3 regions of the Caldimonas aquatica genome follow, and region 2 is predicted to be linked to each of the others. Evidence: predicted binding sites of a transcription regulator. Region 2 holds the regulator's gene; each other region holds the start of a gene.
What was found. Region 2 encodes HrcA, which represses chaperone genes, less so after heat shock. Its sites were predicted from a motif close to TTAGCACTCNNNNNNNNNGAGTGCTAA; they were not measured.

Region 1 (7,058 bases), 1.3 Mb from region 2:
CGCGGCGCCGCCACGGCCGACGCCTTCAAGGCGGCTTTCCTGACGGCGGAGTAGGCGCAGGCACTCCCGCGGCCTGCTCCGGCAGCCGGTCGATCATCAAATCGATGTACGTGTCGGCGTCCTGCCGGATGCGGATGCGCACCGGCAGGTATTGCAGTTGCGGCGCGAACCACATCTCGGCCAGCAGCGCATCGCGCGTCGGGAACTCGCGCCGCGGCACGAGGTGGTAGGCCTCCACCGGCCCGAGCGGCGTGGCGAGCGTCTCCAACGCGACCACCTCGTAATACCAGCGGTCCAGGCGCTTGGGCAAGGCGAGCGGGAAGTCGATGACGCGGCCCACCTGCAGCAACTGCGGCTCGACGGTGAGGCGGTAGGTCAGCTGCACGAACTGGCTCGCCGCGTCCTGCACGCCCGGGGGAGCCTCCACGTCCCGGCCCGAGGCGAGCCTCGCGCGGCCGGCCCCGAACTCGATGATCGCATGGCGGTGCGCAAAGCCCAGGCGCGTGTCCTCGTCGTAACGCCGCGGCACCAACCCGGCCGGCGTGATCTCTCCACGGCTGCTCATGCGCCGGCCCATCAGCGAGGCCGCACGCGGGCCCACGATCACCTCCACATGGACCTCGTAGCGGGACCCCTCGCGCAGCCACTCGACCTGCGCGCTGCCCCGCACCTCTCCGCGGTAGTAGCCCTGCATCGTGTAGCTGAGGCGGGTGGACACCGGCCATTCGAACGCCGGCGCCCCGGCGGCTGCGGCGCCCGGCGACTGCGCCGCCCCGGTCGCGGTTTCGGGCACCTGCGCTTGGGCCTGCGTTTCACCGCCGCCCGGCGTCTCACCGGGGACGTGAGCCGTCGCATGCTCCTCCGCGGTCGCGGCAGACGCGCCCTCCTCGTCCCGCGGGGCGTCGGGCTCGGCGGGCGCCGACGCGGCCTGCGCCGATGCGGCCTGCGCCACCTCGGCCGCCGACGCCGGGGCGGCCCTCGCGGGGACACGCGCGGCGGCACGTTGTTGGCCGCGCGGCGCGGGAGCGGCGGCGCGCGGCGCCACGGCCGGCGGCGCCTGCAGTTCGATACGGCGGGTGTAAACCGCCTGCATGCGAGGCGGCTCGCTTTCGCCCGAGCCCACAGGCGCCAGCCATTGCCCGGCCTGCCGCACGACGCCGGCGTGCGCGAGCACGACGAGCACGAGCACGGCCCACCACGCCGGGCGGCGCCACGCCGGGCGCGGCCGACCGCCGAAGGTCAACGCGACGGACCCAACCATGCGCGTCGCCGCGCCACGCGGTCCGCCGAGGCCCGCGGGTCGACGGCCAGTTGCACCTGGTGCGCCGCCCGTTCGGCCGGCACGTCCAGCTGCAGCCTCAGCAGCCGCTGGTCGCGCGAGACCAGCAGCTCGCACGGTTCGCCGGCGCTCGCGTAGAGGGCCAGATCCTCGAGCTTGCGCAGCCGCCAGTTGCCGACGGCAAGGATCTCGTCGCCTGCCGCGAGCCCGGCGCGCTCGGCGGCGCTGCCGCGCATCACCGACTTGATCTGCACGGCGCCGCCCGTGTCGTGGCTGCGCACGCCCACGCGCTGGGGCCAGCCCGCAGGCTGCGTCTGCCATTGCACGCCGAACGGTTCGAGCAGTTCGGCCAGCGGCAGATCCTGCGTGCCGTGCACCCAACGGCGCAGCTCGCGGGCGTAGGAGCGGCCCCCCACCTCCTGCAACGCCCGCGCGATGTCGGCCTCGCTGATGGGCCCCGCCCCGCTTGCCTGCCACAGCGCGCGCATCGCGTCGTCGAGGTGGGCACCCTCGCGTCGCAGGGTCAGGTCGAGGGCCAGCGCGACGAGCGAGCCCTTCGTGTAGTAGCTCACCGTGGCGTTGACCGTGTTCTCGTCCGGGCGGTAGTACTTCACCCAGGCGTCGAAGCTCGCCTCGGCCACCGACTGCAGCTGCCTGCCGGGCGTGGCGAGCACCTGGTTCACCGCCTTGGCCAGCAGCTTGAGATACCGCGCCTCGTCGATCAGTCCTGCGCGCACCAGGAACAAGTCGTCGTAGTAGGACGTGAAGCCCTCGAAGAACCACAGCAGCTCGGTGTAGTTCTCCCGGCTGTAGTCGTAGCGCGCGAACTCCGCCGGCCGCAGGCGCTTGACGTTCCAGGTATGGAAATATTCGTGGCTGATGAGGCCGAGCAGCGTCACGTAGGCGTCCGGGGTGCCGGGCTCGTCGCGCCGAGGCAGGTCACGCCGCGCACACACCAGCGCGGTGCTCGCCCGGTGCTCCAGCCCTCCGTAGGCATCGTCCATCGCGTTGAGCAGGAACACATAGCGCGAAAACGGCGGACGACGCCGGCCATGCCAGAACGCGATCTGCGTCTCGCAGATGCGCCTCGCATCGGCGAGCAACCGCTCTGCGTCGAAGCCCGGCAGCGCCCCGCTCACCACGAACTCGTGCGGCACACCGGCCGCCCTGAACTCGCCGCGCCAGAAGTGTCCCAACTCGACGGGGTGGTCCACCAGCTCGTCATAGTCGGCGGCCTGGTACAGCCCCTGCCCGCGCGCATCCACCTTCACCGCCGGCAAGGACGTCGCGGCCTGCCACCCGCGCGGCAGGCGGCGCAGTTCCACCTGCTGCGGCTCGTCCTCGCGCCCCTCGACGCGCAAGAACATGCTGGTGCCGTTGAAGAAGCCGCGCCGCGCGTCCAAGTAGGCCGCCCGCACGGAGAGGTCGAAGGCATAAACGCGGTACTCGACCTCGAGCGGGGCGCGTCCGGTGCATTTCACCTCCCAGCTGGCCTTGTCTAGCTGCCGCACCGTGCGGCGCTCGCCCTGCTGGCGAGCCTCCAGTCCGTGCACGTGGCGCGCGAACTCGCGCACGAGGTAGCTGCCCGGGATCCACACCGGCAGGGTGAGCCGGACGAGGTCGCCCGGCTCGGCCACTTTCAGCACGACGCGGAACAGGTGCGCATGCAGGTCCAGAGGTTCGATGCGATGAACGATCATGAATCGGAGTCCCATCCACTCAACTGCCCGCCGCGCCGAGGAAGCACGACAGCGCGGCCACCGCCGTCAGGCGGAACCGCAAGGTGAGCCAGGCCGCGAGGCCGTGGCGCGGGTAGGCGCGGCGGTCCACCAGGTAGCACACGACGAGCATGACGCCCAGCACGACGAGGCCTGCATAGGCAGGCATCACCACCGCCACCCAGGCCACCAGGGAGGGCACCACGCCCCACACGAACGGCCCCGGCGAGGGCACCTGCTGGCGAAAACCCAGGCCCCAATGGATGCCGCCCAGGAACGACACGATCACCGCCCCGTAGCCGGCCAGCAGCAAGGTCGCATACGGCTGCACTTCGGCGTGCACGAGCCACACCAGGGCGGCCCCGATCAGGAACGGCAGCAGGCCCGCATAGCCGAGCTTCAACGCCACCGGGTTCGGAGCCTGGGCTCCAGCCTCACGCATCACGTCCATCCTCCTGGGCGGCCGGGGCTGGTCTCATCGGTCTCCAGCCCGCCCGCATCCGTCACCTAGAGGGCGCCATTGTCGCCGCTCACGGACGCAGGGCCAGGGGGAAAAGAGCCTCGAACAGCCCGTTGAGCGGCCGCGGGCTCGGCCCCGCGTCACCTCATCGCCGGGGCGCGGCAGGGTTCCCTGAGCCTGCGCACGCAAGCGAGCAGTCTTTGCCGTCCCTGCGCCGCAGCCGGTTGTGGATGTCCGTGGCCGCGAGCGCCGCATGGGCCATCCCGACGACGATTTGATCCAGCGCCGACGCGACGTCGCCCACCGCGTAGACACCCGGCACCGAGGTCCGGGCGTGATCGTCGATCTGGACGCCGCCGCGCGCGTCCAACTCGGCCCCGAGGGCCTGGGCCAGTTCCGACCGCGCGCGCACGCCGAGCGCCACGTACACCACGTCGAACTCCCCGGCGCGCCCGTTCTCCATCTCGATGAGGACCGGCCCGCCCGCGCCGGGCAGGCCCGACGCCCGCCATTGCGCCTCGCGCTCGACCGAGGCGAGGGCGAGCCGGCGACACATCCCGCTCCACACCGTGATCCCCGGCGACACCGCGTCGGCCTGTGCAGCCTCGGCCCCGCCTTCGCCCACCCCCGGGGGCACACCCCCCGCCACCTGGGCCTGGGGCAACTGCACGAGGGTCACCTCGCTCGCGTAGTGCCGTATGAACTCCGCCTCGCGCCAACCGTGGGCACCCAGGCCGAGCACCGCCACCCGCCGCCCGGCGCTCTCGTGCCCGTCGCAGATCGGGCAAAAGCGCGCGCGGCGCTCGGCGAGCAGAGCCTCCACCCCTTCGACTGCCGGCAGCACGTCCTCCACCCCGGTGGCGAGCACGACGGCGGATGCGCGGATCGCCTGCGCCCCCACCTGCGCCACGAACTCACCGCCCGCCGTGCGGTCCAGGCGGCTCACGCGCAGCTCCTCCACACGCCCGCCCAGCTCGGCCAGTTGCTGGCGCAGTCGGTGCAGCAGCTCCTCGCCCGGGATGCCGCCCGGAAAGCCGGGGAAGTTGTGCGAGCGGGGAATGCGCACCGCGCGGCTCGCTGCGGAGCCGTACACGCGCACCTCGCGGTGAAAGCGCAGCAGGTAGATCGCAGCCATCAGGCCCGCCGGCCCGGCACCGATCACGAGGGCCTCGCAGGAGGAGTTCGCAAGGTCGTCCATGGCCGGGGCCGAGCAAGTGCCATGCGGAGCGCAGCCGGCGCCGGCGGCTCTGCGTCGATGCGCGCCGCCGGGCACCGAGCTTGCCGGCCCTCTCCCGGTGGCCCAGTACGCGAGTCCTGCGCCAGCGGGAACTTTCTCGCGCAAAAGGGGTCTATGGAACAGTTGGATTTGATAGCTTCTTCCGGCTTTAGCACTCGCGCAGTGCGAGTGCTAATATGCCGGGAACCAAACGGAGGTTCAGGACTCCATGGCTGCGATGAACACGTCAACCGCTCTCACCCTCCGGGACCCTTGGGCCCTGGTGCCCTCGCTGGGCAACCTCGATGCGTACATCGCCGCGGTCAACCGCCTGCCGATGCTGACGCAGGAAGAGGAGGTGCGCCTCGCACGGCGGTACCGTGAACACAACGACCTGGAAGCGGCCGGCAAGCTGGTGCTGTCGCACCTGCGGCTGGTCGTCTCGGTCTCGCGCCAGTACCTGGGCTACGGCCTGCCGCAAGGCGACCTCATCCAGGAAGGCAACGTCGGCCTGATGAAGGCGGTCAAGCGCTTCGACCCGTCGCAGGGCGTGCGGCTGGTCAGCTACGCGCTGCACTGGATCAAGGCCGAAATCCACGAGTACATCCTGCGCAACTGGCGCATGGTCAAGTTGGCCACCACCAAGGCCCAGCGCAAGCTGTTCTTCAACCTGCGCTCGCTCAAGCAGAGCCTGAAGGGCGAAGCCACCGACGCGGACTCCCATCGCGCCACGCTGACCGACCGCGAGATCGACGCCGTCGCGCGCGAGCTCAACGTCAAGCGCGAGGAAGTCATCGAGATGGAAACCCGGCTGGCCGGCGGGGACGTCGCGCTCGAGCCCAGCACCGACGACAGCGAGGAGAGCTTCGCGCCGATCGCCTACCTGGCGGACGAATCGAGCGAACCGACCCGCGTCATCGAGGCCCACCATCGCGACGCGCTGGCCACCGACGGGATCGCCCGCGCGCTGGACGAGCTGGACGCGCGCAGCCGCCGCATCGTCGAGGAGCGCTGGCTCAAAGTGAACGACGACGGCTCGGGCGGCAAGACGCTGCACGAGCTGGCGAGCGAGTACGGCGTGAGCGCCGAGCGCATCCGCCAGATCGAGGCCGCGGCGATGAAGAAGATGCGCAAGACCTTGGCGGCGTACGCCTGACACCTGACACCGCTCGAACGGATGACGGCCCTGCGGGGCCGTCATCGTTCGGGCGGGCGGGTCTGCGCTTCAGCCCCCATTGATCGCCCCTAGACTGGGCCGTATGAACGGACGCCACATCCGACGCATGAACCTGGCCCTGCAGGGCGGGGGTGCGCATGGCGCCTTCACCTGGGGTGTACTGGACCGACTGCTCGAGGAAGAACGCATCGAGTTCGACGCCATCAGCGGCACCAGCGCCGGGGCCATGAACGCGGTGGTGCTGGCCGATGGCTTGCTGGCCGGGGGGCGAGCGGGCGCTCGCGAGGCCCTGCGGCGCTTCTGGACGCGCGTCAGCCGCGCCGGCGGCCTCCTGGCCGAACCCTTGGTCGCCTTCCTCGGCGGCTGGACGCTCACCCCCTCGCCGCTGCAGGGCTACCTCGACTGGCTGGGCCGCACGTTCTCGCCCTATCAGCTCAATCCGCTGGACATCAACCCGTTGCGCCACATCGTCGCCTCGGAGGTGGATTTCGAGCGGCTGCGTCGCGCCGATGGGGTGCGGCTCTTCATCTCGGCCACCCACGTGCGCACCGGGCGGCTGCGCGAGTTCCGCCAGCACGAACTGACGCCGGACGTGGTGATGGCCTCGGCCTGCCTGCCCATGCTCTTTCGTGCCGTGGAGATCGACGGCGAGCCTTACTGGGATGGCGGCTATGTGGGCAACCCCTCGCTGCTGCCGCTGATCACCGAGAGCCCGGCGCATGACCTGCTGATGGTGCAGCTCAATCCCTCGTGCCGGGAGAAGGTGCCCACCACCGCGCAGGAGATCTTGGACCGGCTCAACGAGATCACCTTCAACAGCAGCCTGGTCAAGGAGCTGCGCTCCATTGCGCTGCTGCAGCAACTGCTCGAGGAGGAAGACCCCGCCGGGGAGGAAACGCGTCGGCCGCTGTTCCGTCAAATCGCCGCACTGAAGCTCCACCGCATCGACGCCACCGAGGCGCTCGCCGGCTTGGCGGCCTACAGCAAGCTGCGCACCGGCTGGGGCTTCCTACAGCAGCTCTACCGCCTCGGCCACGAGACGGCCGACGCCTGGCTGGCGCGGTACTTCAGCCATGTCGGCCGCCGCTCCACGCTGGACCTCTCGGCCTACCGATGACGGGCCGCTTGTCCGGGGGGAAGCCGTGCTGAGCATCGCCGGAATCCTGCTGTCACTGACCCTCCTGATGGTGATGGCCTACCGCGGCATG
Region 2 (7,058 bases):
CAAGCTGGAGGAGCAGCGCCTGAGCTTCGCGCGCGACGTGCATGACGTGCTCGGCGGCATGCTCACCTCCCTCAAGATGGACGCCACGCGCGTGCTGCGCCGCGCCGACAGCGCCGAGCTGCAGGAGCTCACGCGCGGGCTGATCGCGCTGACGCAGAAGACGATCGACACCGTGCGCGAGATGTCGGAGGCGCTGCGGCCCAGCGAACTGGAGCACCTGGACCTCGCGGCGGCCATCGCGCGAGAACTGGGCGAGTTCAGCGCGCGCTCGGGCGTGCCGCATACGCTGGACGCGCGAGCGCCCACGCCGGTGCGCCTGTCGCCCAAGCGTGCGATCGCGCTGTACCGCATCTTCCAGGAGGCGCTGACCAACGTGGCGCGCCATGCGCAGGCGGCGCGCGTGCGTGCGGCCCTCACGACCGAAGGCGACATGCTCATGCTGAGCCTCGAAGACGACGGCCTCGGCTTCGACCCCGCCGCGCAGGGCCGCAACGCACTCGGCCTGCTCAGCATGAGCGAACGCGCGCGCGAGATCGGCGCCGAGTTCAGCCTCGACTCGGCGCCCGGCGCCGGCACGCGGCTGCGCCTGCGTGCCCCGCTGCTGTAGGGAGCGCCGCCATGATCGACCTGCTGCTGGCCGACGACCACACCATCTTCCGCTCCGGCATCCGGCGCCTGCTGCTCGACGAGCCCGACATGCGCGTGGCCGGCGAGGCGCGCAACGGCAGCGAGGCGCTGGAGATGGTCAAGGAGCACCGCTATCACCTCGTGCTGCTGGACATCAACATGGACGGGCGCAGCGGCCTGGAGGTGCTGGAGTCGATCCGCGGCGCGGCCCCCACGCTGCCGGTGCTGATGCTGTCGATGTATCCGGAGGCGCAGTACGCGCTGGTCGCGGTGAAGGCCGGGGCGAACGGCTACCTGCCCAAAGACGCCGAACCCGCCGAGCTCGTGACCGCGATCCGCCGCGTGGCCGCCGGCGGCCAGTACCTGAGCGCGCGCGCCGCGCCGCTCGTGCAGGCGCAGCTGCACGGCGCCGACGAGCGCCCGCCGCACCAGCGCCTGTCCACGCGCGAGCACCAGATCATGCTGATGCTGCTCAAAGGCCTGTCGCTCACGCAGATCGGCGAGGAGATGATGATCAGCGTGAAGACCGTGAGCACGCACCGCACCCACATCCTCGAAAAGCTGGGCGTGGCCAGCACCGCGGAGCTGGTGCTGTATGCGGTGCGGCAGGGGCTGATCCATTGAGGGTTGGTCGCGGACGGGTGACCCCGCCGCCGCAGGACATCGAGGAGGAGGGGCGGCCACCGGCCGGCGCCGGGGGACACTCCGGCGACTGCGTGCCCCGCCGCCCAGGGCCCGCTCGATCTTCTTGGTAGGCCGTGCAGGGCTCGAACCTGCGACCAAAGGATTATGAGTCCTCTGCTCTAACCGACTGAGCTAACGGCCCCAGGGCGCACCCAAGACCGGTGCGCGCGAAAGCGTGGGATTGTAGAGCGGCACCCGGCGCGCGACCTACTTTTGACTCAGGGCATTGGAGACCAGCCGGGCGGTGATGTCCACGATCTGGATCATGCGGTCGTACGCCATGCGCGTGGGGCCGATCACGCCCAGCGTGCCCACCACCTGGCCGTCCACCTCGTAAGGTGCCGAGACGACCGACAGCTCCTCGTACGGCACCACCTGGCTCTCGCCGCCGATGTAAATGCGCACCCCTTCGGCACGGCTGGACACGTCGAGCAGCCGCATCAGCTGGGTCTTCTGCTCGAACAGGTCGAACAGCTTGCGCAGCGAGCCGAGGTCGCTGGAGAAGTCTTGCACCTGCAGCAGGTTGCGCTCGCCGGAGATCACCACGTCGTCGGTGCTTTCGGCGATCGCCTCGGAGCCGGCCTGCACGGCGGCCTGCATCAGTGCGGCGATCTCGCCGCGCAGCGCGTCGATCTCACCCTTGAGGCGCTCGCGCACCTCCTCGATCGTCAGCCCGGCATAGTGGCCGTTCAGGTAGTTGGTGGCCTCCACCAGCTCCGACTGCGAGTAGTCGTGTTGGGTGAAGATCACGCGGTTCTGCACGTCTCCGTCCGGGGCAACCAGGATGACCAACACCCGCCGGTCCGACAGACGCAGGAACTCGATGTGACGGAACACCGACGGCTTGCGCGGGGCGGTGACCACGCCGACGAACTGCGACAAATTCGACAGCAGCTGCGCGGCGTTGGCAATGACCTTCTTGGGCTGGTCGGGCTGCAGCTGACCGGCCACTTCGGGCGGGGCCTCGACCTCCAGCGGCCGCACGGTGAGCATGGTGTCCACGAACAGCCGGTAGCCGCGTGCGGTGGGCACCCGTCCGGCCGAGGTGTGAGGGCTGGCGATGAGGCCCAGCTCCTCCAGATCGGCCATCACGTTGCGGATGGTCGCCGGGGAGAGGTCCAGCCCCGACGCTTTGGACAGGGTGCGTGAGCCCACCGGCTGGCCTTCGGCGATGTAGCGCTCCACGAGGGCCTTGAGCAGGGTTTTCGCACGATCGTCCAGCATGCAAGTGATTGTAGGGCGGGGACTTTTTCCCGGGTAGCGTGTCGGGGCCGGCACTCCCCGCCAAGCGGCAGCGCTTCACGTTCCGGCGCAGGCGCTGTGGTGTAATCCTTCCATGCTTCCGCGCTTTCGTCATGTGGCCCTGATTGGCAAGTACCAGGCTCAAGGCATCGAGCCGGTGCTCAATGACATCGCGCAGCTGCTGCTGCGGCTGGGCGCCGAGGTGGCGCTGGAGCACGACACGGCGCTCAACACCTCACTGGCTGAGTACCCGATGCTCACCGTGGCCGAGATCGGTCTGCGCTGTGACCTGGCCATCGTCGTGGGCGGCGACGGCACCATGCTGCACATCGCGCGCGAGCTTGCCCGCTACGGCGTGCCGCTCATCGGCATCAACCAGGGGCGGCTCGGGTTCATCACCGACATTCCGGTGCAGGACGTGCGCGAGACGCTGCGCGAGATGTTCGCCGGCCACTACGAGGAAGAGCACCGCACGATGCTCGAGGGCCAGGTGCTGCGCGACGGCCATCCAATCTTCGACGGCTTCGCGATGAACGACGTCGTCGTCAGCCGCGGCGCGACGGCTGGCATGGTCGAGTTGCGGGTGGACGTGGACGAGCAGTTCATGGCCAACATCCGCGCCGACGGCCTCATCGTCGCCTCGCCCACCGGCTCCACGGCCTACGCGCTCTCGGCCAACGGTCCGATCCTGCATCCCGCGATCAAGGGCTGGGTGCTGGTGCCGATCGCCCCGCACACGCTGTCCAACCGCCCCATCGTCCTGCCCGACTCGAGCCAGATCACGATCGAGATCGTCGCCGGCCGCGACGCGAGCGCCAACTTCGATATGCAACGCCTGGCCAGCCTCCTGCACGGCGATCGCATCTGCGTGCGCCGTTCGGCGCACCAAGTGCGTTTCCTCCATCCGCGCGGCTGGAGCTACTACGCCACGCTGCGCAAGAAGCTGCACTGGAACGAGGGAGTGGGGGTCTGATGCTCAGACGCATCGCATTGCGCGATTTCGTCATCGTCAGCGAGCTCGAGATCGAGCTCGATTCCGGCTTTTCCGTCCTGACCGGCGAGACCGGCGCGGGCAAGTCCATCCTCATCGACGCGCTGCAACTTGCTCTGGGCAGCCGCGGCGACGCCGGCGTGGTGCGCGAGGGCGCCTCGCGCGCCGAGATCACGGCGGCCTTCGACCTGCCGCCCGCGCTCGTGCCCTGGCTGGAGGAGGCCGGCTTCGAGCCGGGCGACGAGTTGCTGTTGCGGCGTACGATCGACGCGCAGGGCAAGAGCCGCGCGTGGATCAACGGCAGCGCCGCGACGGTGGCGCAGCTCAAGGCCGCGGGCGAGCGTCTGGTGGACATCCACGGCCAGCACGCTTGGCAAAGCCTCACGCGCGCCGAATCCGTGCGGGCGCTCTTCGACGCCTACGCGGGCGTGCCGCTGGCGCCGCTCCAGGCCGCCTGGCAGGTCTGGCGCGAGGCGCAGGCGCGACTGGACGATGCCCGCGCCCGGCAGGCCGACCTGGATCGCGAGCGCGAGCGCCTGGCCTGGCAGATCGGCGAGCTCGAGAAGCTCTCGCCGGGCGAGCACGAGTGGGACGAACTCAACGCCGAGCACCGCCGGCTCAGCCATGCGCAGTCGCTGCTCGATGCGGTGCAGGGGGCCTTGGATGCGCTGTCCGAAGCCGAGGGCAGCGCCGACGAGCTGACGGCCCGCGCGGTCGATGCGCTGCAGTCCGTGGCCGAGTACGACGACAGCCTCGCGGCCGTGATCGAGGTGCTGCAAAGCGCGCAGGCCCAACTGCAAGACGCCTCGCACAGCCTGCACGGCTACCTGCGCCATGCCGACCTCGACCCGGCCCGCCTGCAGGAGCTCGACGAACGTCTCGGGGCCTGGGTGAGCCTGGCGCGCCGCTACCGCCGCCCGCCCGAGGAGCTGCCCGCCGTGCTGGCGGGCTGGCGCCAGGAACTCCACGAGCTGGAGGCAGCGGCCGACCTGGAGGCCCTGGAGGCCGCCGCGGCGACGGCGCGGCGCGAGTTCGAGCGGGTGGCCCGTGAGGCTGGACGCGCACGGCAGCAGGCGGCACCGCGCCTGGCCGCCGCGGTCACGCAGGCGATGCAGTCGCTCGGCATGGCGGGCGGGCGCTTCGAGGTCGCGGTCGTTCCGCTGCCCGCGCCGCAGTCGTGGGGGTTGGAATCGATCGAGTTCCTCGTCGCGGGTCACGAGGGGTCCACGCCCCGGCCGCTCGGCAAGGTGGCCTCGGGCGGCGAGCTCTCCCGCATCGCGCTGGCCATCGCCGTGACGACCAGCCAGCTCGGCGAGGCCGGCACGCTCATCTTCGACGAGATCGACGTGGGTATCGGCGGCGCCGTGGCCGAGACGGTGGGGCGCCTGATGAAGCAACTCGGCCGCGACCGCCAGGTGCTCGCCGTCACGCACCTGCCGCAGGTGGCCGCGTGCGCCGACCATCACTTCGTCGTCAGCAAGACCAGCCGCGCGGGCGTGACGACGAGCGCTGTGCAGACGGTCGCTGGCGAGCAGCGCGTCGCCGAGATCGCACGGATGCTGGGCGGCCAGCAACTGTCGGGTACGAGCTTCGCCCACGCGCAGGAGATGCTGTCGAGCGCCGCGGCTGCAGCCGCCCTCGCCCCGTCCCCGGGCAGCCCGAGCAAGACGCGCAGGCGCTCATGAATCCGACCCTGTCCGCCACTGCACCCGCGAGCGATCCCTTGCGTGAGCTGGTACTCATCACCGGCATCTCGGGCTCGGGCAAGTCGGTGGCGTTGCACGCGCTCGAGGATGCCGGCTACTTCTGCGTCGACAACCTGCCTCCCGAGCTGATCGAGACGTTCGTCTCGCTGGAACACTCGCGGTTCACGCCGCGCATCGCGATCGCCGTCGACGTGCGCAGCGCGCGCTCCTTGCCGCACCTGCTGCCCGTCATGGGCAAGCTGCGGGAGTCGGGCATCGCGATGAAGACCATCTTCCTCGACGCCTCGACCGACGCGCTCGTGCGTCGATTCTCCGAGACGCGCCGGCGCCACCCGCTCTCCCCGCCGGGCGACAGCGACGCCCACCATGCGCTGATGGAGGCGATCAACTTGGAGCGCGAACTGCTGTCGGACTTGCGCCAGGCCTCCAGCGTCGTGGACACGAGCGAGCTGCGTCCCGCCCAGCTGCGCAGCTGGATTCGCAGCTTCGTTCAGGCCCCGCCGGCCAAGCTGACGCTCGTGTTCGAATCCTTCGCCTTCAAGCACGGCGTGCCGCTGGATGCGGATTTCGTCTTCGACGTGCGCGTGCTGCCCAACCCCTACTACATCCGCGAGCTGCGCCCGCAGACGGGACGCGACCCCGACGTGATCGCCTACCTCGAATCGCAGCCGGAAGTGGGCGAGATGGTCGCGCAGATCGAAACCTTCCTGCGCCGCTGGCTGCCGGCCTTCGAGCAGGACCAGCGCAGTTACCTCACGGTCGCCATCGGCTGCACCGGGGGGCAGCACCGCTCGGTGTACTGCGTCGAACAACTGGCCCAGCGCCTGCGCGACCGGGGCGCGACCCTGGTGCGGCACCGCGAGCTGGACGCACGAGACTCCCCATGACCGCAGTACCCGAATCCACGCGTCTTGCGCTCTTTCCGCTGCAATCGGTTCTGTTTCCGGACGGACTGCTCGGACTGAAAGTCTTCGAGGCCCGCTATCTCGATCTCATCAGCACCTGCGTGCGCGACCGCGTGCCCTTCGGCGTCGTCGCGTTGCGACAAGGCCAGGAGGTGCGCCGCCCCGGCGAGCGCGTCGAGTTCGAGGCGGTGGGCTGCAGTGCCGAGGTGATCGAGATCGACGGCGCGCAGCCCGGCATCCTGCATGCGCGCTGCCGAGGCGTGCAGCGGTTCAATGTGCGCTCCAGCGAACAGCAGCCAGGCGGTCTGTGGGTGGCCGAGGTCGAGTGGATCGAGCCGGACGAGGCCGCCCTACCGGCCGAGGAGCACCTCGCCTGCGCGCAGGCGCTGGCGGCGCTCATCCGCACCATGCGCACCAAGGGGCCGGTGCCTTTCCTCGAACCCTACCGCTTCGAGGACGCCGGCTGGATCGCCAACCGCTGGTGCGAGGTGCTGCCGATCCCGCTGGCCGCACGCCAGAAGCTGATGGAACTGCCCGACCCGCAGGTGCGCCTGAAGCTGGTGGACCAGTTCCTCAAGCAAAAGGGGATCGTGCAGGCCCCGTGAGACGGGCCTCCAGCCGCGCGGTGGCCCGCCGTCCGGCGAGCGGCGTGCGCCGCAGCACCGGTGCCGGTTTCACCCCTGAAGCAGCCGCCGCAGCGGCGCCGGCAGGCCGACCTCGCTGAGCCGGGCGTAGGGGATCCACCGCGCATGCGGCCAGGCGGGGCGCTCGAGCGGCCGGACCTTCACCGGGTGCAGCACCCAGTCGAAGTGGGTCAGCGCGTGCTCCACGCGCGGCTGCGGCTGGGCCTCGACCTGCCAGCCGTCGAGGGCGGCGTGCAGGCCCTCGGCGCTGTCGAACTCC
Region 3 (7,058 bases), 1.2 Mb from region 2:
CCGGGTGCCCACGCTCGTGCTGTGGGGCGAGGCCGACACGGCGCTGCCGCCTGCATTGCTCGACGGGCTGGAGGACTACGTGCCGAGGCTCACCGTGCGCCGCCGGCCTCATGCCACGCACTGGATCCTGCACGAGGAGCCGCAGTGGGTGGCCGAGCAGATCGAAGCCTTCCTGGACGGCCGTCTCTGAGGGCGGGGCGAGGCGGCCTTGCCGCTCGCGCTGCAGGCCGGGCGGCGCCGCGCGGCCCGTATCGGCCCCTCATCGGGGGCCGTCGAGGTCCTGCAACATGCTGTCTGCCGCGCGCTGCAGCAGCGAGCGGTCTTCCAGCACGGTGACGAGTCCTTCGCGCAGGAGGCGCTCCAGCGCGCGCCGGGTCATCGAGTGCGAATGCCCCACCTGCTGACTGGAGAACAGGAAGAACTGCTTGTTGTCGCTCACCCAGGTGAGCTGCGCCGTGACCCAGCGGCCCTGGACGAACATCAGGTACCAAGTGCCGGGCACCAGCCGGGACTGCCAGGCTTCGCGCGCCAGGCGGCCGGCCTCCGTCTCGGGGTGAGACATCAGGCCGATCGGCACGGTGGGCAGGACACTGCGGTCCACGTCCTCGCCGGAATCGAACCACAGCGGGCCCGAGTCCTCCTCCTCGCGCAACCGTTGCACCAGTTGCTCGGGTGTCAGATCCTCCGGGGCCGGCTCGCGCATGTGCTTGGTGTGCATCGCGCGCAGCTCCGCCAGCACCGCGGCCCGCTGCTCGGTCGGCATGCCGATCAGGTCCAGCCCGCGCTGCAGGCGCTCGGTCATGAGCGGCAACAGGGCGCGCAGCCGGGCGCGGTCCTCGGCATTGCGCATCGGCTGCAGGCTCCACAGCAGCTCGTCGACGGTGTGCAGCAGCTCCGACGTCTCCTGCCCGTCCTCGCCGTAGCGGCTCATCGCCTCGACCAGCACGTCCACCCAGGGGCCGAAGAGGAAGTCGCGCAGGCTCTGGCTGATGGGCGGCCCTTGCCACTGGCGCATCTGCTGGCGCAACACGCTGCGCAACTGCTCGGCGCGCTCGATGCGCTGGAGCTTCTCGACCGCCGCGCGCGAGCGTTCGATCGCCTCGCGGGCCTTGGCATCGATGTAGTCGTTGACTTCCTGCAAGGCCCGGCGGTAGAGCGTCGCGTCCGGCTTGTCTTGCGCCGCGACGCGTCCGACGAGCTGTTCGACGAAAGCGAGAAAGCCGCTCAGGCGCTCGTCCTTCACATCGGCATAGCCTGCGCAGTGAGAGGCGATGCGATCGAGCAGCAGCCAGGTCGGGTGCTGTTGCTCGGTGAGCAGGGTCGGGTCTTGCAAGGCGACGCGCAGCACCGAGACTTGCAGCCGGCCGAGCACGCTGCGCACCGGGGGCAGCAGGCGAGGGTCGGCCAAGATCTGATCGAACAGTTTGGACAGCAGCGACACCAGCTCAGGGTCCGGGCTTGTCGGCGCGGCCCCGGCGGCGGGGGCCTGCAGCTGCTGCAGCACATTGGGTACGGTCACGTGCGGCGCATCGAGCGGGACGGGCAGGCTGTCCGGGGCGATGCGGCGGTTCAGCTCGGCGAGCCGCGCCTCCAGCCCTCCGGGGACCGCGGGCGCGCCCGCAGGAGCGGCCGCCCGCAACTTGCCCAGCACCTGGCCGAACGGATCGCGCGCGGGCGCCGGGCTGGCGGGGGTGGGCACGGCCCGGAACGACAACGGCTCCACCCCCTTTTGCTCCAGGCCGCGGCACAGACTGGCGTACGCCTCGCGCAGCAGGCGCCCCATCTCGCTGCCTGCCGTGCGCAGCAGCAGCATCCTCGGAGCCGTGTCCAGCGGCAGGACCCGGCTCGAATGGCTCAAGGCCCGGGCATATACCTCGGGGCGCAACGGATTCGCCTCGCGCCGGATGGTGGTTTCACCCCGCAGGGCCGCCATGTAGGCCTGCACCTCGCGCAACTCCCATTCCGCCAGCTCTTCGATCTGCATGACCGTGCGCGAGGTCTCGATGTCTTCCTCGGCCTGGCGCTCGTCGACCAGGGTCAGCTCGTCGACGCGCAGACGACCGATCGAGCGGCCGCGCGCGGCGGCTCGATCGTCCATGGCTTCTCGCACGGCCTGGTCGAGGTGGCTCGCGAACGACTCGACCCACCGTGCGCCGTGGCGGTTGAGCGCCTCCATGGCGGCGAAGACCTGCTGGCGGTCCTGCGCGACGGCCAGCGCCATGCTGCTGCTGCGCAGTGACTCGAGGGTGGCCGCGACCACGCGCCGCGCGAAGTCGGGTAGGCCCGCGAGCACGGGTTCCAGATGCAGCTGCAAGGCGTGAGGGGCGGTCATCGATGAGCCAAAAGACGCGCACGAAATGCGCGATTATGAGCCGACCCCGGCCCGGCGGTGACGGGGTTGCATCAGACAGGGGCCAGACGGCGCGGGCCGTCCGATGACCGGCGGGCAAAGTTGGCAAAACCGCCCGGGAGCCCAGAGGGAGTAAAGAGAGGGGGCAAAGAAAAAGGGCTGCCCGCAGGCAGCCCTTTCGTGCGAGAGCGCAGGCGCTCAGGCGGACATCACATGTCCATGCCCATGCCGCCCATGCCACCCATGCCGGCGCCGGCGGCGGGGGTCTCGTCCTTCGGCGCCTCGGCGACCATGGCCTCGGTCGTGAGCATCAGGCCGGCGACCGACGCGGCGTTCTGCAGCGCGGTGCGGGTCACCTTGGTCGGATCCAGGATGCCCATCTCGATCATGTCGCCATAGGTGCCGTTGGCGGCGTTGTAGCCGAAGTTGCCCTTGCCTTCCAGAACCTTGGCGATCACCACGCTCGGCTCGTCGCCGGCGTTGGCCACGATCTGGCGCAGCGGCTCCTCGACCGCGCGCAGCACGATCTTGATGCCGGCTTCCTGGTCGGGGTTGTCGCCCTTGATCTGGCCGGCAGCCTGCTTGGCGCGCAGCAGCGCCACGCCACCGCCGGGGACGATGCCCTCTTCGACGGCCGCACGGGTGGCGTGCAGCGCGTCTTCGACGCGGGCCTTCTTCTCCTTCATCTCGACCTCGGTCGCGGCACCGACCTTGATCACCGCCACACCGCCGGCCAGCTTGGCCACGCGCTCTTGCAGCTTCTCGCGGTCATAGTCGGAGGTCGCTTCCTCGATCTGCACGCGGATCTGCTTGACGCGCGCTTCGATGTCGGCGGCGGCACCGGCGCCATCGATGATCGTGGTGTTCTCCTTGGCCACCTCGACGCGCTTGGCCTGGCCCAGGTCGGCCAGCGTGATCTTCTCGAGCGTCAGGCCCACTTCCTCGGAGATGACCTTGCCGCCGGTCAGGATGGCGATGTCCTCCAGCATGGCCTTGCGGCGATCGCCGAAGCCAGGGGCCTTGACGGCGCACACCTTCAGGATGCCGCGGATGGTGTTGACCACCAGCGTGGCCAGGGCTTCACCCTCGACTTCTTCGGCGACGATCAGCAGCGGACGGCCGGCCTTGGCGACTTGCTCGAGCACCGGCAGCAGGTCACGGATGTTGCTGATCTTCTTGTCGTGCAGCAGGACGTACGGGTTCTCCAGCACGCAGGCCTGCTTGTCGGGGTTGTTGATGAAGTAGGGCGACAGGTAGCCGCGGTCGAACTGCATGCCCTCGACGACGTCGAGCTCGTTCTGCAGCGACTTGCCGTCTTCGACGGTGATCACGCCTTCCTTGCCCACCTTGTCCATCGCCTCGGCGATGATCTGGCCGATCGACTCGTCGCTGTTGGCCGAGATCGAGCCGACCTGGCTGATCTCCTTGCTGGTGGTGGTCGGCTTGCTGATCTTCTTCAGCTCCTCGACCAGCGCGGTCACGGCCTTGTCGATGCCGCGCTTGAGGTCCATCGGGTTCATGCCGGCGGCCACGTACTTCATGCCTTCGCGCACGATGGCCTGGGCCAGCACGGTGGCGGTGGTGGTGCCGTCACCGGCGTTGTCGCTGGTCTTGGAAGCCACTTCCTTGACCATCTGGGCGCCCATGTTCTGGAGCTTGTCCTTCAGCTCGATTTCCTTCGCGACCGAGACACCGTCCTTGGTGACGGTGGGGGCGCCGAACGAGCGCTCCAGGACCACGTTGCGGCCCTTCGGGCCCAGGGTGACCTTGACCGCGTTGGCCAGGATGTTCACGCCCTCGACCATGCGGGCCCGGGCTTCGCCGCCGAACACGACGTCTTTAGCTGCCATAACGTTTCTCCGAATTCCTTGAGTGGTGGGGGTACCGGCTTTACTTCTCGATCACGGCGAAGAGGTCTTCCTCGCGCATCACCAGCAGCTCCTCGCCATCGACCTTGACCGTCTGGCCGCTGTACTTGCCGAACAGCACGCGATCGCCGACCTTCACGTTCGGGGCCACGAAATCGCCCTTCTCATTGCGCTTGCCCGGGCCGACGGCCAGCACCTCACCCTGGTCGGGCTTTTCAGCGGCGTTGTCGGGGATCACGATGCCGGAAGCGGTCTTGGTTTCGTTCTCGAGGCGCTTGACGATCACGCGATCGTGCAACGGACGAAGTTTCATTGCATCTCCTTGGATGAGAAGGCTCTCTCTCAAATGCAATGAGCGCATGTGAGCGCTCATTCACATTCCTGTGCCGCCGCGCACCGCAGTGCCGGCGGCGTTACTAGCACTCGCCAATGGAGAGTGCTAACAGCAGCTGATTATAGGGACGCAGCCCGGCGTTTCAAGGGTGGCTCCCCCGTGTGCCGGGGGGCGGGCGGGGGCCGGCGCGCCTGCGCTGTGCAGACCCAGACGTCGCGCAGACTCAGACGTTGAACAGGAAGTGCATCACGTCGCCGTCCTTGACGACGTACTCCTTGCCTTCCGCGCGCATCTTGCCGGCGTCCTTGGCGCCCTGCTCGCCGCCGTGGGCGACGAAGTCCTCGTAAGCGATGGTCTGCGCGCGGATGAACCCGCGTTCGAAGTCGGTGTGGATGACCCCTGCGGCCTGCGGGGCGGTGGCGCCGATGGGGACGGTCCAGGCGCGCACTTCCTTTTCGCCGGCGGTGAAGTAGGTCTGCAGCCCCAGCAGCTTGAAGGCCGCGCGGATGAGGCGGTTGAGGCCCGGCTCGTCCTGGCCCATCTCTTTGAGGAACATGAGCTTGTCCTCGTCGCTCATGTCGGCGAGTTCGGCCTCGGTTTTGGCGCAGATCGCCACCACCGGCGCGTTCTGCTTGGCCGCGTATTCGCGCAACCGGTCCAGCAGCGGGTTGTTCTCGAAGCCGTCCTCGGCGACGTTGCCGACGAACATCGCCGGCTTGGCCGTGATGAGGCACAGCGGTTTGAGCACGGCGAGCTCTTCCTTGCTGAAGTCGATGGTGCGCACCGGCTGGCCTTCGTTGAGCGCCGCCTGGCACTTGTCGAGCACGTCCACCAGGCGCTGCGCCTCCTTGTCGCCGCCGGCCTTGGCCACCTTGGTGTAGCGCTGCAGGCCCTTCTCGACGGTGGCCAGATCGGCCAGGCACAGTTCGGTCTGGATCACCTCGATGTCGGCGATCGGGTCGACCTTGCCGGCCACGTGGATGACGTTCGGGTCGTCGAAGCAGCGCACGACGTTGACGATGGCGTCCGTCTCGCGGATGTGCGCGAGGAACTGGTTGCCCAGCCCTTCGCCTTTGGACGCCCCCGCCACCAGCCCCGCGATGTCGACGAACTCGACGATGGCCGGCACCACGCGCTCGGGTTTGACGATCTCGGCCAGCTTGGCAAGGCGCGGGTCGGGCAGCTCGACGACGCCCACGTTGGGCTCGATGGTGCAGAACGGGTAGTTCTCGGCCGCGATGCCGGCCTTGGTCAGGGCGTTGAAGAGGGTGGACTTGCCGACGTTCGGCAGCCCCACGATGCCGCATTTGAGGCTCATGGCGGGCGTCTTTCGAGGCGTTGGGGGAAACGCGCGATTTTATGCGGGGGCGCACGCCCGGCGCCGAAAGCGGGAATGGCCGGCGGGCCGCCGGCCGCCTTCAGAACTTGTACCGGGCCCGTCCCCGCATGCCGGGCTGGAGCAGGCACTCGACGCCCTCGAGGATGATGGCGTTCATGCCGAAGGTGATGGCCCCGTCGAGCCGAGGGTCGCGCCGGTAGCCGGCCAGCGTGTCGCCCGGCTCGTGGCCCGGCGTGCCCGTGGCCGGGTCGACGTTGGGGATGGGGCAGCGCGCGCAGGGTTTGACGAGGGCCAATCGCACCGTGCCCTGCGGCGTGTCGATCTCCAACTCGTCCAGGTGATCTTCGGCGTGAGGATCGAGCGGCTCGTCCCCACCGTCGATCACCAGGTTGGGGCGGAAGCGCTCCATGCCCACCGGCGCGCGCCCGGCCGCGGCGAGCCGGGTGTTGAGCTCGTCGAGCGCCGATTGCGAGGTGACGAGCAAGGGATAGCCGTCGCTGAACTGGTTGAGCGCCTCGCGCCCGCCTGTCCAACGCAGGCTCGAGAGGCGGCGTTGCTCGGGGTCGAAGCGCACCAGTCGCACGCGCTGGCCCAGGAAGTCACTGAACCATTGCGCCGCCAGGTCGCCCATGTCGTAGGCAGCCACCTCGTCGTCCCACACGCGCACGCGCGTGGGCGCCTCCACCGTGTCGTAGGCGATGTGCAGCGCGATCATGCCGGGCGCGCGCAACACCATGTCGTGCGGGCGCAGTTGCGGCCGCACCAGCGCCAGGCGCGGCCGCTGCCGTTGAGTCAGGAACTCCCCCGTCTCGTCCACCACCATCCAGGCGCGGTCGAGCTCCAGGCCGGTTTCAACGAGCAGGGCTTCGTCGAGCGCGACGCCCGCGCAGGACTTGACCGGGTAGACGTACAGGGAGTGGATGCGAAAGCGCAAGTCCTCGTTCACAGGCATGCCTCGGCGGTGTGGAAGCGGGGGGCGGTGATGTCGCGAGGTGCAGATGCGGCGGCCGGCCCCTGAGGATGGGCGGCCGCTCGTGACGTCAGCGGATCAGTCCCTTCAGTGTGTCCTTGAGTCGATCGCGCGGGCGGACGGGCTCGGAGGCCGCGCCCTCCGGCGGGGAGGGCAGGCCCAGCTCCTTGCGCAGCTTGTCCTCGATCCGGCTCTTG

Region 1: a site for HrcA is predicted at 4,843-4,869, ahead of rpoH (RNA polymerase sigma factor RpoH). Genes of this name have one in related genera too.
Region 3: a site for HrcA is predicted at 4,635-4,661, ahead of groES (co-chaperone GroES). Genes of this name have one in related genera too.

Annotation. Positions count from the first base shown of each region.
Region 1 is NZ_CP110257.1:680,444-687,501, reverse strand. Features, by position in the region: gene OMP39_RS03120 (hypothetical protein) at 1-54, shown strand, start outside; gene OMP39_RS03115 (DUF3108 domain-containing protein) at 26-1,261, opposite strand; gene OMP39_RS03110 (M61 family metallopeptidase) at 1,240-2,979, opposite strand; gene OMP39_RS03105 (DUF3429 domain-containing protein) at 2,999-3,439, opposite strand; gene OMP39_RS03100 (NAD(P)/FAD-dependent oxidoreductase) at 3,603-4,655, opposite strand; gene rpoH (RNA polymerase sigma factor RpoH) at 4,903-5,829, shown strand; gene OMP39_RS03090 (patatin-like phospholipase family protein) at 5,933-6,967, shown strand; gene OMP39_RS03085 (GntP family permease) at 6,993-7,058, shown strand, end outside.
Region 2 is NZ_CP110257.1:2,721,395-2,728,452, reverse strand. Features, by position in the region: gene OMP39_RS12415 (PAS domain-containing sensor histidine kinase) at 1-607, shown strand, start outside; gene OMP39_RS12410 (response regulator) at 619-1,251, shown strand; tRNA gene OMP39_RS12405 (tRNA-Ile) at 1,377-1,453, opposite strand; gene hrcA (heat-inducible transcriptional repressor HrcA) at 1,519-2,535, opposite strand; gene OMP39_RS12395 (NAD kinase) at 2,648-3,526, shown strand; gene recN (DNA repair protein RecN) at 3,526-5,229, shown strand; gene rapZ (RNase adapter RapZ) at 5,226-6,137, shown strand; gene OMP39_RS12380 (LON peptidase substrate-binding domain-containing protein) at 6,134-6,760, shown strand; gene mutY (A/G-specific adenine glycosylase) at 6,830-7,058, opposite strand, start outside.
Region 3 is NZ_CP110257.1:579,469-586,526, forward strand. Features, by position in the region: gene OMP39_RS02620 (alpha/beta fold hydrolase) at 1-190, shown strand, start outside; gene OMP39_RS02625 (DUF1631 domain-containing protein) at 260-2,332, opposite strand; gene groL (chaperonin GroEL) at 2,560-4,200, opposite strand; gene groES (co-chaperone GroES) at 4,241-4,531, opposite strand; gene ychF (redox-regulated ATPase YchF) at 4,776-5,870, opposite strand; gene OMP39_RS02645 (MOSC domain-containing protein) at 5,971-6,837, opposite strand; gene OMP39_RS02650 (AsmA family protein) at 6,932-7,058, opposite strand, start outside.